Regions from separate parts of the Streptomyces sp. NPDC001443 genome, predicted to be linked through region 1. Evidence: riboswitches for the same ligand, from Rfam matches in the RefSeq annotation. Region 1 holds a riboswitch; the other holds the start of a gene.
The links. Region 1 has a riboswitch for cobalamin ahead of ACWC24_RS09350 (CbtB domain-containing protein). Riboswitches for the same ligand answer to the same signal wherever they lie in the genome.
Positions count from the first base shown of each region.

Region 2: another riboswitch for cobalamin. It lies ahead of ACWC24_RS28115 (cobalamin biosynthesis protein); the one in region 1 lies ahead of ACWC24_RS09350 (CbtB domain-containing protein).

Region 1 covers NZ_JBSFIA010000006.1:45,344-49,910, reverse strand. Annotated here, with positions in the region: gene ACWC24_RS09365 (BlaI/MecI/CopY family transcriptional regulator) at 1-384, opposite strand; gene ACWC24_RS09360 (lysylphosphatidylglycerol synthase domain-containing protein) at 559-1,497, shown strand; gene ACWC24_RS09355 (phosphatase PAP2 family protein) at 1,687-2,292, shown strand; cobalamin riboswitch at 2,342-2,494, shown strand; gene ACWC24_RS09350 (CbtB domain-containing protein) at 2,531-2,752, shown strand; gene ACWC24_RS09345 (CbtA family protein) at 2,772-3,527, shown strand; gene ACWC24_RS09340 (histidine phosphatase family protein) at 3,676-4,266, opposite strand.
Region 2 covers NZ_JBSFIA010000031.1:20,372-24,938, reverse strand. Annotated here, with positions in the region: gene cobN (cobaltochelatase subunit CobN) at 1-153, opposite strand, end outside; gene ACWC24_RS28120 (cobyric acid synthase) at 150-1,730, opposite strand; gene ACWC24_RS28115 (cobalamin biosynthesis protein) at 1,727-2,671, opposite strand; cobalamin riboswitch at 2,773-2,918, opposite strand; gene ACWC24_RS28110 (hypothetical protein) at 3,097-3,318, opposite strand; gene ACWC24_RS28105 (anion permease) at 3,354-4,567, opposite strand, start outside.

The DNA.
Region 1 (4,567 bases):
TCAGGCGGAGCTCTCCCCGAGCAGCTCCCGCAGCACCTGCTCCTCGGCCGGGCTCAGTCCGGTCACGAAGTGCTGGAGCGCGGCGATCGGGTCCGGGCCCCGGTCGAGGGCGTCGCGCATCGCCTCGGCGGTCAGCTCGGCCGCGTCGCGCGTGGGCCGGTACGCACCGCGCCGCCCGTCGGCGTCGCGCAGCACGAGTCCTTTGTCGTACAGACGTTTGAGGATGGTGTGGACGGTGTTGTAGGCGAGGTCGCCGCCGAGCTCCGTCTGGATCTCGGCCGGGGTCCGGGGCAGCTCCGCCGCCCACAGTGCCGCCAGGACCGCGCCCTCCAACTCGCCCGCACTGCGCCGTCCGGGTCTCTTGTGTGGGCCGGTGCCAGCCATGTCGGCCACCTTACCGAGACGGGCGGATATCTTCTCACCTGCCTTTAACCCTACAAAATGTAGGGTGTGATGCGACCCTACATTTTGTAGGGGAGTCGATCCCGTGGCGCGCTACGACGAGAGGTGCACGATGGCCGACGGCTCTCCCTTCGTCCGGCGCGCCCGAGGACCGGCGTGACCGCGACCGACCTGCCGGTGAGCACGGGCCGACGCCGGTACTGGCGGCTGGGGGTCACGCTCGCGGTACTCCTGGCCGCCTGTGGGGTCCTCGTCGCGCGCCGGGACGTCCTCGACAGCGGGGCCGACCGGCTCGCCGCCGCCGACCGCGCGTGGCTGTTGCTCGCGTGCGTCGCCGCCGCGTCGACCTGGGTGTGCGCGGCCGTCGTCCAGCAGGGCGCGGTGACCGAACGGCTGCCACGGCGAAGGCTGGTGGCCGCACAGTTCGCCGCGTCCGCCGCCAACCATCTCCTCCCGGCCGGGGCCGGGGCGACCCTGGTCAACCTGCGCTTCCTGACCCGGTGCGGGCTGTCCGCGACCCGTTCGGCGACCGCGCTCGCGGTGAAGGCGGCGGCCGGCGGGCTGGTCCGCTGCGTGCTGGGCCTGACCCTGCTGCTGACCTCGCCGGACACCGTACGGGTGCCGGCGCGCGTGCCGCAGGGGCTGGTGCTGCTGCTGCCGGTGGCGGCCGGGGCCGTGGTGCTGGCCGTCGCGGCGAGCGCCCGGCTGCGGCGTGCCGTGGGCCGGGCTCTCGCGGAGGTGCGGGAGGTGCACCGGTCCCGGGCGCGGGCCTGGGCGCTGTGGGGCGGCTCGACCGCGTTCGCGCTGCTGCACGCCGGGGTGGTCGTCGCCGTCGTCCACGCGCTCGGCCTCGGGCTGTCCACGGGCCATGTGGTCATGGCGTACCTCGTCGCCAGCGGTGCGGCCGCGCTGCTGCCCACGCCCGGCGGTCTCGGTTCCCTGGACGCCGCGCTCGCCCTGGCTCTCACCGCGGACGGGGCGCCGGGACGGGCGGCGATCTCGGCCGTCCTCGGCTACCGCCTGCTCACCGCGTGGCTGCCGATGGCTCCCGGCCTGCTGGTCCTGCTCCTGCTCGCACGGCGCTCGGCACTCTGAGGGCGCCCGGCCCGTCGGGTCCGGTTTCTCCCGCTCCCGCCCGTCGCGGGAACGCCTCACCCTCCCTGATCGTCTACAGTGTCGTAGACCGACTACACGTCTGTAGTCGACTGCTGTGGACGTGTCGGACTCCGGCCGGACGCCTGGTGTCCCGCAGTCCACGGGGTGCGAAGGGAAGAACTCATGCCGATGAACACCGCTTTCGGCGGCGCGTCGATGGACGGCTCCGCCTACCGGGACGTGGTCGGTCTCGCGGGGCGTTCGCCCGGATGGCTGGACACCGCGGTGTCGGCGTGGTCGACGTACGGACTCGCCCTGTTCGCCGTCCTGATGGTCGTCGGCTGGTGGCGGGCCCGGCGCGAGGGGGCCGCGCGGACGGTGACGGCCCTGGCCGTGCCGGTGGTCGCGGTGCTGGCCTACGGCGTGGACTCCGTGCTGAAGCTGCTGGTCCGCGAGACCCGGCCGTGCCTGACGCTGCACGTGCGCACCCTGGAGACGTGTCCGGCACCCGGTGACTGGTCGTTCCCCAGCAACCACACGGTGATCGCCGCCGCGTGCGCCGTGGCCCTGCTGTCCGTCTCGCGCCGGCTGGGCGCGGTGGCGGTCGTGGCCGCGCTGGCGATGGGCGTGTCCCGGGTCTGGGTCGGCGTGCACTATCCGCACGACGTGGTCGCGGGAATCCTCGTCGGCGGACTCGTCGCCCAGGGCCTCATGACCTTGGTGCGGCGCCGGGCGGACACGCTGGCGCGCCTGCTGACAGCCACTCCGCTGCGCCCGCTGCTGCCCGCCTCCTGACGCTGGGCGTCCCAAGTAGGCACGGGATCACCCCTGCTGACGCGCTATTGGCCCTGCATACGACACACGGTACTGTCGTTCTGATACGACGACGGGATCACGGAAGCCGGTGAGAATCCGGCACGGTCGCGCCACTGTGGACGATGCCTCCTCGACGGGGCGCATCGCGAGTCAGACCCGGGGCCGTCGTCCTGTGCACCACCGAGATGGGACGCGAACTCCCAGAGGAGGCCCTGCCATGGCGCAGCACGTCGCTCAGCCGACCGCCACCACCCCCGTCGTCACCGGCAAGCTGCCGTTGAAGGACATTGCCCCCTGGGCGGTCTTCTTCGGCATCCTGATGCTGGTCCTGCTGTACTTCGTCGGCGCCGAGCAGGGCGCCACCTCCGTCGTCTCCGGCGAGGACGTCCACGAGTGGGTGCACGACGCCCGCCACCTGCTCGGCTTCCCCTGCCACTGACGAGGGGCGCCGAACTCCCGTGAACTCCGCAACAGTGAGAAACCTGCTCGTGCGGGGCATGCTCGCCGGCCTCGAGGTCGGCGTGCTCGCCCTGATCGTCGCCTACTTCCTCGGTGAGCCGAGCGTGGACAGCGCGATCGGCTTCGAGGAGGCGCACGCGCACGCCCACGAGCACGAGGTCGAACTCGTCTCCCGCAGCCTCCAGTCCACCGCCGGCCTCGCCACCGGCGTGCTGATCTACGGCGTGGCGTTCGGCGGCATCGCCGCCCTCGCCTTCTGCTTCGCCCTCGGGCGCGTCGGCCGCTTCGGCCCCCGCGCCACCGCGCTGCTGCTGTCGGGGACCGCGCTGCTCGCCGTCTACGTCGTGCCGTTCCTGAAGTACCCCGCCAACCCGCCGTCGGTCGGCGACCCCGACACCATCGGCAAGCGCACCACGCTGTACTTCCTGATGATGGTCCTCAGCGTGCTCCTCGCGGTCGCCGCGGTGATCGCGGGCAAGCGGCTCGCACCGAGACTGGGCACCTGGTACGCCACCGTCGTCGCCGTCCTCGGCTTCATCGCCGTGATCGGCCTGGCGTACGCGTTCCTGCCCGTCGTCAACGAGGTCCCGGCGGACTTCCCGGCCACCCTGCTGTGGCGGTTCCGGCTCTCCGCCCTCGCCATCCAGGCCACGCTGTGGGCGGGCTTCGGCCTCGTCTTCGGCGAACTGGCCGAGAGACTGCTGCACCCGAAGCCCGCACGGGTCGCCGCGGGTTCGGCGGTGACCGCCCCGTAGCGACCCCGTCGTCACGCCGAGAGGGCCCGCGGATCCGTCCGCGGGCCCTCTCGGCGTCAGTGACGTGTGCGTCCGGTGACCCGTGCATGCGGTGGCGTGTGCTGTCGGTGATGCGCCGAGGGCGATGCGCCGCGGGTGAGGTGCGCGGTCAGTCCTGCGGGCCGGCCGTCACAGGACCTAGCGGCCGGCCGAGCCGGAGGTTCCAGCGGTGCGCGCGTCCGGTGAGCTCGGTCGCCGTCAGCGGCGGCACGTCGAGGCGCCAGAAGGCGGCCTCGGGAGCCGCCAACGCATGGATCACCGCGGCCCGTACGATCTCCGGCTCCACCACGGCCAGCACCCTGCCGTCGCTTCCCGCCGACGCCTCCAGCCAGCGGGCGACCCGATCGCATACGTCCCGCACCGACTCCCCGCCGTGCGGAGCGGCCCCCGGGTCGGACAGCCAGCGCGCCAGCTCCTGCGGCTCCGCGGCGGCGACCTCGTCGAGGGTCAGGCCACGCCAGCGCCCCATGTCCCCGCCCGCGAGCGCCGGTTCGCCGGTCGCGTCGAGACCCAGTTCCGCGGCCGTCCGGCGGCAGCGCACGCTCGGTGAGGCGAGGACGCGGACGGCCGGCGGCAGGGAGCCGGCCGCCGCCCGGGCCCGCGCGGCACCGCGGTCGTCGATCGGGTCACCGTCGTCGAAACGAGCCCGGCGCAGCGACGAACTCGTCGCGGGCGTGATGAAGGTGACACGGCTCGTCACGTGGTCGCTCCTCCTGTGCGGATCCCGGACTGCCGGTCCGGGGCCCATGAGGGTATCCGGCCCGGCGTACCGGCCGTCGGCGCCGACGGCCACGGTGAAGTGCCGCCCGCCGCCCGCCGCCCGTCGCGCGCCGCCTGTCACCCGCTGCCCGTCAGCGCCCTCGGTCACCACCATTGCCGACCGCTACGCACCTCGCTATGTTAATCGAAAATCACATCTGCGCGACAAGGTTCATCGCGTGTTGATCGTGCAACTGGCAAGTCTGCGACGGAACTTGTAATCATCTGACCCATCAGGGAAG
Region 2 (4,567 bases), on a different contig from region 1:
TCGTACGACGGCGATGTCCGCGCCCCGGATCAGTGCGGGCAGCTCCTCGGCGACGTCGACCCGGGTCGGGTTGCCGATCCGGTAGGGGGCGTCGCAGGCGCGGGCCGCCAGCAGATCGGTGTCGGCGGTCGACAACAACAACACTGTGCTCATGCGGGCGCTCCCGGGGGGATGAAGGGCAGTCCTTGCGGCGCGCCGGACTCGATGAGCCGCCACAGCGCGTCCGTGTCCGCGTGCTGTTCGATCAGGTCGCCGAGCAGGTCGAGCTGCTCCTCGCGCAGCGCGGCGAACGAGGTGTCGGGGGCCGGTACGAACCGGCGGCCCGCGGCGGCCGCCACCTCGCGCAGGAACGCCCGCCGGAATCCGTCCGACTCCAGCGAGCCGTGCCAGTGGGTGCCCCAGACGGCGCCGACCCGGCAGCCGTCGAGGGGGTGCCCCCCGCCGTCGGAGAAGAACGGCTCGCCGCCGGTGACGTCGGCGACCCCGTGATGGATCTCGTACCCCTCGACGGGCTCGCCGAGGGCCTGGCCGACGGGCCGGGTGAGCGTCTTCTCGCGGGCGAAGCGCACCCGTACGGGCAGCAGGCCGAGCCCGTCGACGTGCCCCGCGCGGCTCTCGACCTCGTCCTCGATGTGCTCGCCGAGGAGCTGGAAGCCGCCGCAGACGCCGAGCACCGGCCGGCCCTCGGCGGCCCGGCGCGCGACGGCGTCCGCGAGGCCGCGCTGCCGCAGCCACTCCAGGGCCTTCACCGTCCCGCGGGTTCCGGGGATCACCACGAGGTCGGCGTCGGCGAGCTCCTCGGGCCGGTCCACGAACCGCACGACGACGCCCGGCTCGGCGGCGAGCGCGTCCACATCCGTGAAGTTGGACATGAGCGGGACCGCGCAGACGGCGACCCGCAGGACGTCCTCGCCGACGGGGGCGGCGACGGCCGACTCCCGGACGGCACCGCGCAGGGAGACGCGCAGTCCGTCCTCCTCGTCGATGCCGAGGCCGTGCCGGAAGGGCAGTACGCCGTACGTCCGCCGCCCGGTGAGGCCGTGCAGCATGTCGAGTCCGGGTTCGAGCAGGGAGACGTCGCCCCGGAACTTGTTGACGAGGAACCCGGCGACCAGTTCCTGGTCCTCGGGCGAGAGCAGGGCGACCGTGCCGAAGAAGGAGGCGAAGACACCGCCGCGGTCGATGTCGCCGACGACGAGGACGGGCAGCCGCGCGTTGCGGGCGACGCCCATGTTCACGATGTCGGTCCGGCGCAGGTTGATCTCGGCCGGACTGCCGGCCCCTTCGCAGATCACCGCGTCGTACGTGCCCCGCAGCTCGGCGAGGCAGTCGAGGACGGTGCCCAGCAGCGCTTCCTGCCGCCCGCCGCGCAGCCGGTTCCCGGGGGACGAGCCGGAGGAGCCTTCGGACCCCCCGAAGAACCCGCGCGCGCTCATCTCGCCCACCGGCCTGCCCATGAGGACGACCTGGCTGCTGCGGTCGCTGCCGGGCTTGAGCAGCACGGGGTTCATCAGCGCGGTCGGCTCGATCCGGCAGGCCTGGGCCTGCATGGCCTGGGCCCGTCCGATCTCCGCGCCCTCGCGGGTCACGAACGAGTTGAGGGACATGTTCTGCGCCTTGAAGGGCGCGACCTTGACGCCCTGGCGCACCAGCCACCGGCAGATCCCCGCGGTGACGACGCTCTTGCCGGCGTCGGAGGTGGTGCCGGCGACCAGGAGACCACCGTTCATGAGTCACGTTCCTTCACGAGGAGCCGCGCGGCGGCGCAGACGCCGAGCGCGAGCCAGCCGACGCGCCGGGACAGCCGTACCGCCCGGTCGATGTCCGAGACACGGACGGCCCGTCCGTGGGCGCCGTTGAGCACGGGCCGGTGCTCGACCCGCCCGGCGTAGGAGAGGGTCCCGCCGAGCCGTACGCCGAGGGACCCGGCGAACGAGGCCTCCACGGGACCGGCGTTGGGACTGGGGTGCCTGGCGGCGTCGGCGCGCCAGGCCCGTACGGCCCCGCGCGGATCGTCGCCGGCCAGGGTCGCGAGGGCGGCCGTGAGGCGGGCCCCCGGCCAGCCGGCGGCGTCGTCGAGCCGGGCCGAGGCCCATCCGTAGCGGCGGTGGCGGGGCGACTTGTGGCCGACCATGGCGTCGAGGGTGTTCACGGCGCGGAAGCCGAGCAGCCCCGGCACCCCGCCGACGGCTCCCCACACCAGCGCGCCGACGACGGCGTCGGAGGTGTTCTCGGCGACCGACTCGACGACCGCTTGGGCTACGCCGTCCGCGTCGAGGGCCTGGGGGTCCCGGCCGCACAGATGCGGCAGCCGGGCGCGGGCGCCCGCGACGTCCCCGGCCTCCAGGGCGCGCCCGATGGCGCGGGCCTCCCGGGCGAGCGAGGTGCCCCCGACGACGGCCCAGGTGGCGGCGGCGGTGAGGGCCACGGAGGCGGCGCCGGAGGTACGTACGGCGCGGGCGGCCACGACCCCGAGCGCCACGGCGCCGCCGGCGCACACCACGGTGTGCAGCGCGCCCTGTCCTCGATGGTCCCGCCACAACGCCTGTTCCACGGCCGCGGCCGCGCGCCCGAACAGCGCGACCGGGTGTCCGCGGCGTGGATCGCCGAGGAACAGGTCGCCCAGGAGGCCCGCGGTGGCGCCGTACGCGAAGACGCGATCGGCACGCACCGGCTCAGCCGATCGTGGCGGTACCGGGCAGTGACCTGGTGCTGAGACTCAATCGGCAGCCGAGCATGGCGACATGTCCTCACTCAGGGTGTCCACGCCCTGGTTCGACGAGACCGACGGCGAGAGTTCCTGGCTCCCGGGGATTGCTACCCCGGTCACAGTGGCGGGACCGCGCCGGATTCGCACCGGCTTCCTCATGTGTCGTCGTAGATGGCTCCGGAAGTCCACCACGGGCCCTGAAGGGCCGTCAACCTGCTCTTGACCTGGGACGGAGGAGTGTGTGAAGCCCCACACACGGCGGGCGGCGGGATGGGCGGGTGACGAGTGGGAAGCGCGGGCGACGGGATGGGCGGGCAACGGCGAGGGCGGGAAGAACCCGTGGGTTCTTCCCGCCCTTGGTGAACGGTGTGCCGGATGGCGGCGGTTCAGGCGACGATCAGCCAGATCCCGTAGCCCACCGCGGCCGCGCAGGCCGCGAAGCACGCGTACGCGCCCGTCACCGCGAGCGCGGCGCCGCCGCCCTGCGCGGAGGCCCGCTCCTGGCGGGAGAGACCCATGATGCCGAGGGTGAACAGGGCCACGAGGCCCACGGTGGCCACGAGGCTGACGCCGAACACGGAGCCCAGGGCTGCCCAGTCGATGTTCATACCGATGCTTCCTTACTTAACCGGGTGCGCGGGGCTCAGGCGGCGGTCGGCGGGACCGACGCCGTCGCCGGGTCGACGGTGACCATCGGGGCGGCGGCCGGGGAGGGGATGGTGGCCGTGAGGTTCTCGGTCACCGTGCCCGTGGGGGGCGGGGCCACCATGGCGATCGCCTGGGTCACCACGCCGGCCGGCTCCTCGGAGGCGGTGACGCTGTTGTGGTCGACGGTCTCGCGCCGGGAGACCTTCCAGATCGCGGCGCTGGCGGCGATCAGGAAGACGGCGACGGCCGCGGTGCCCCAGTCGCCCAGGTTCGTCACGGACTCGGCGAGCGCGCCGACCAGGCCGGCGGCCGGCAGGGTCAGGCCCCAGGCGACGAACATGCGGGTCGCGGTGGACCAGCGAACGACTCCGCCCTTGCGGCCGAGGCCCGCGCCCATCACGGAGCCGGAGACGGCGTGCGTGGTGGAGAGGGAGAAGCCGAGGTGGGAGGAGGCCAGGATGACCGTCGCGGCGCTGGTCTGGGCGGCGAAGCCCTGCTGCGGCTGGAGGTCGGTCAGGCCCTTGCCCATCGTGTGGATGATGCGCCAGCCGCCCAGGGAGGTGCCGAGCGCGATGGCGAGACCGGCGGAGAGGATGACCCAGACCGGCGGGTTGGAGCCGGGCGCGATGGCGCCGCCGGCGACCAGGGCGAGGGTGATGATGCCCATCGTCTTCTGGGCGTCGTTGGTGCCGTGGGCCAGGGAGACCAGGCCGGCCGAGGCGATCTGGCCGGTGCGGTAGCCCTTCGCGGCGGCCTTGCTGTCGGCCTTCTTGCCCAGGGTGTAGGAGAAGCGGGTGGCCAGCATCGAGGCGACGCCCGCCACGATCGGGGCCGCGACGGCGGGGATGAGGACCTTGGTGACCAGCACGTCGCCGTGGACGGCGCCCACGCCGGCCGAGGCGACGGTGGCGCCGATCAGACCGCCCATGAGGGCGTGCGAGGAGCTGGACGGCAGGCCCACCAGCCAGGTCAGCAGATTCCAGAGGATCGCGCCGACCAGGGCGGCGAAGATGACCTCGGGTCGGATGCCGGTCTCGTCGACGAGACCCTTGGAGATCGTGTTGGCGACCTCCACGGAGAGGAAGGCGCCCACGAGGTTGAGGACGGCCGACATGGCCACCGCAACCTTGGGCTTGAGCGCACCGGTCGAGATGGTCGTGGCCATCGCGTTGGCGGTGTCGTGAAAACCGTTCGTGAAATCGAACGCGA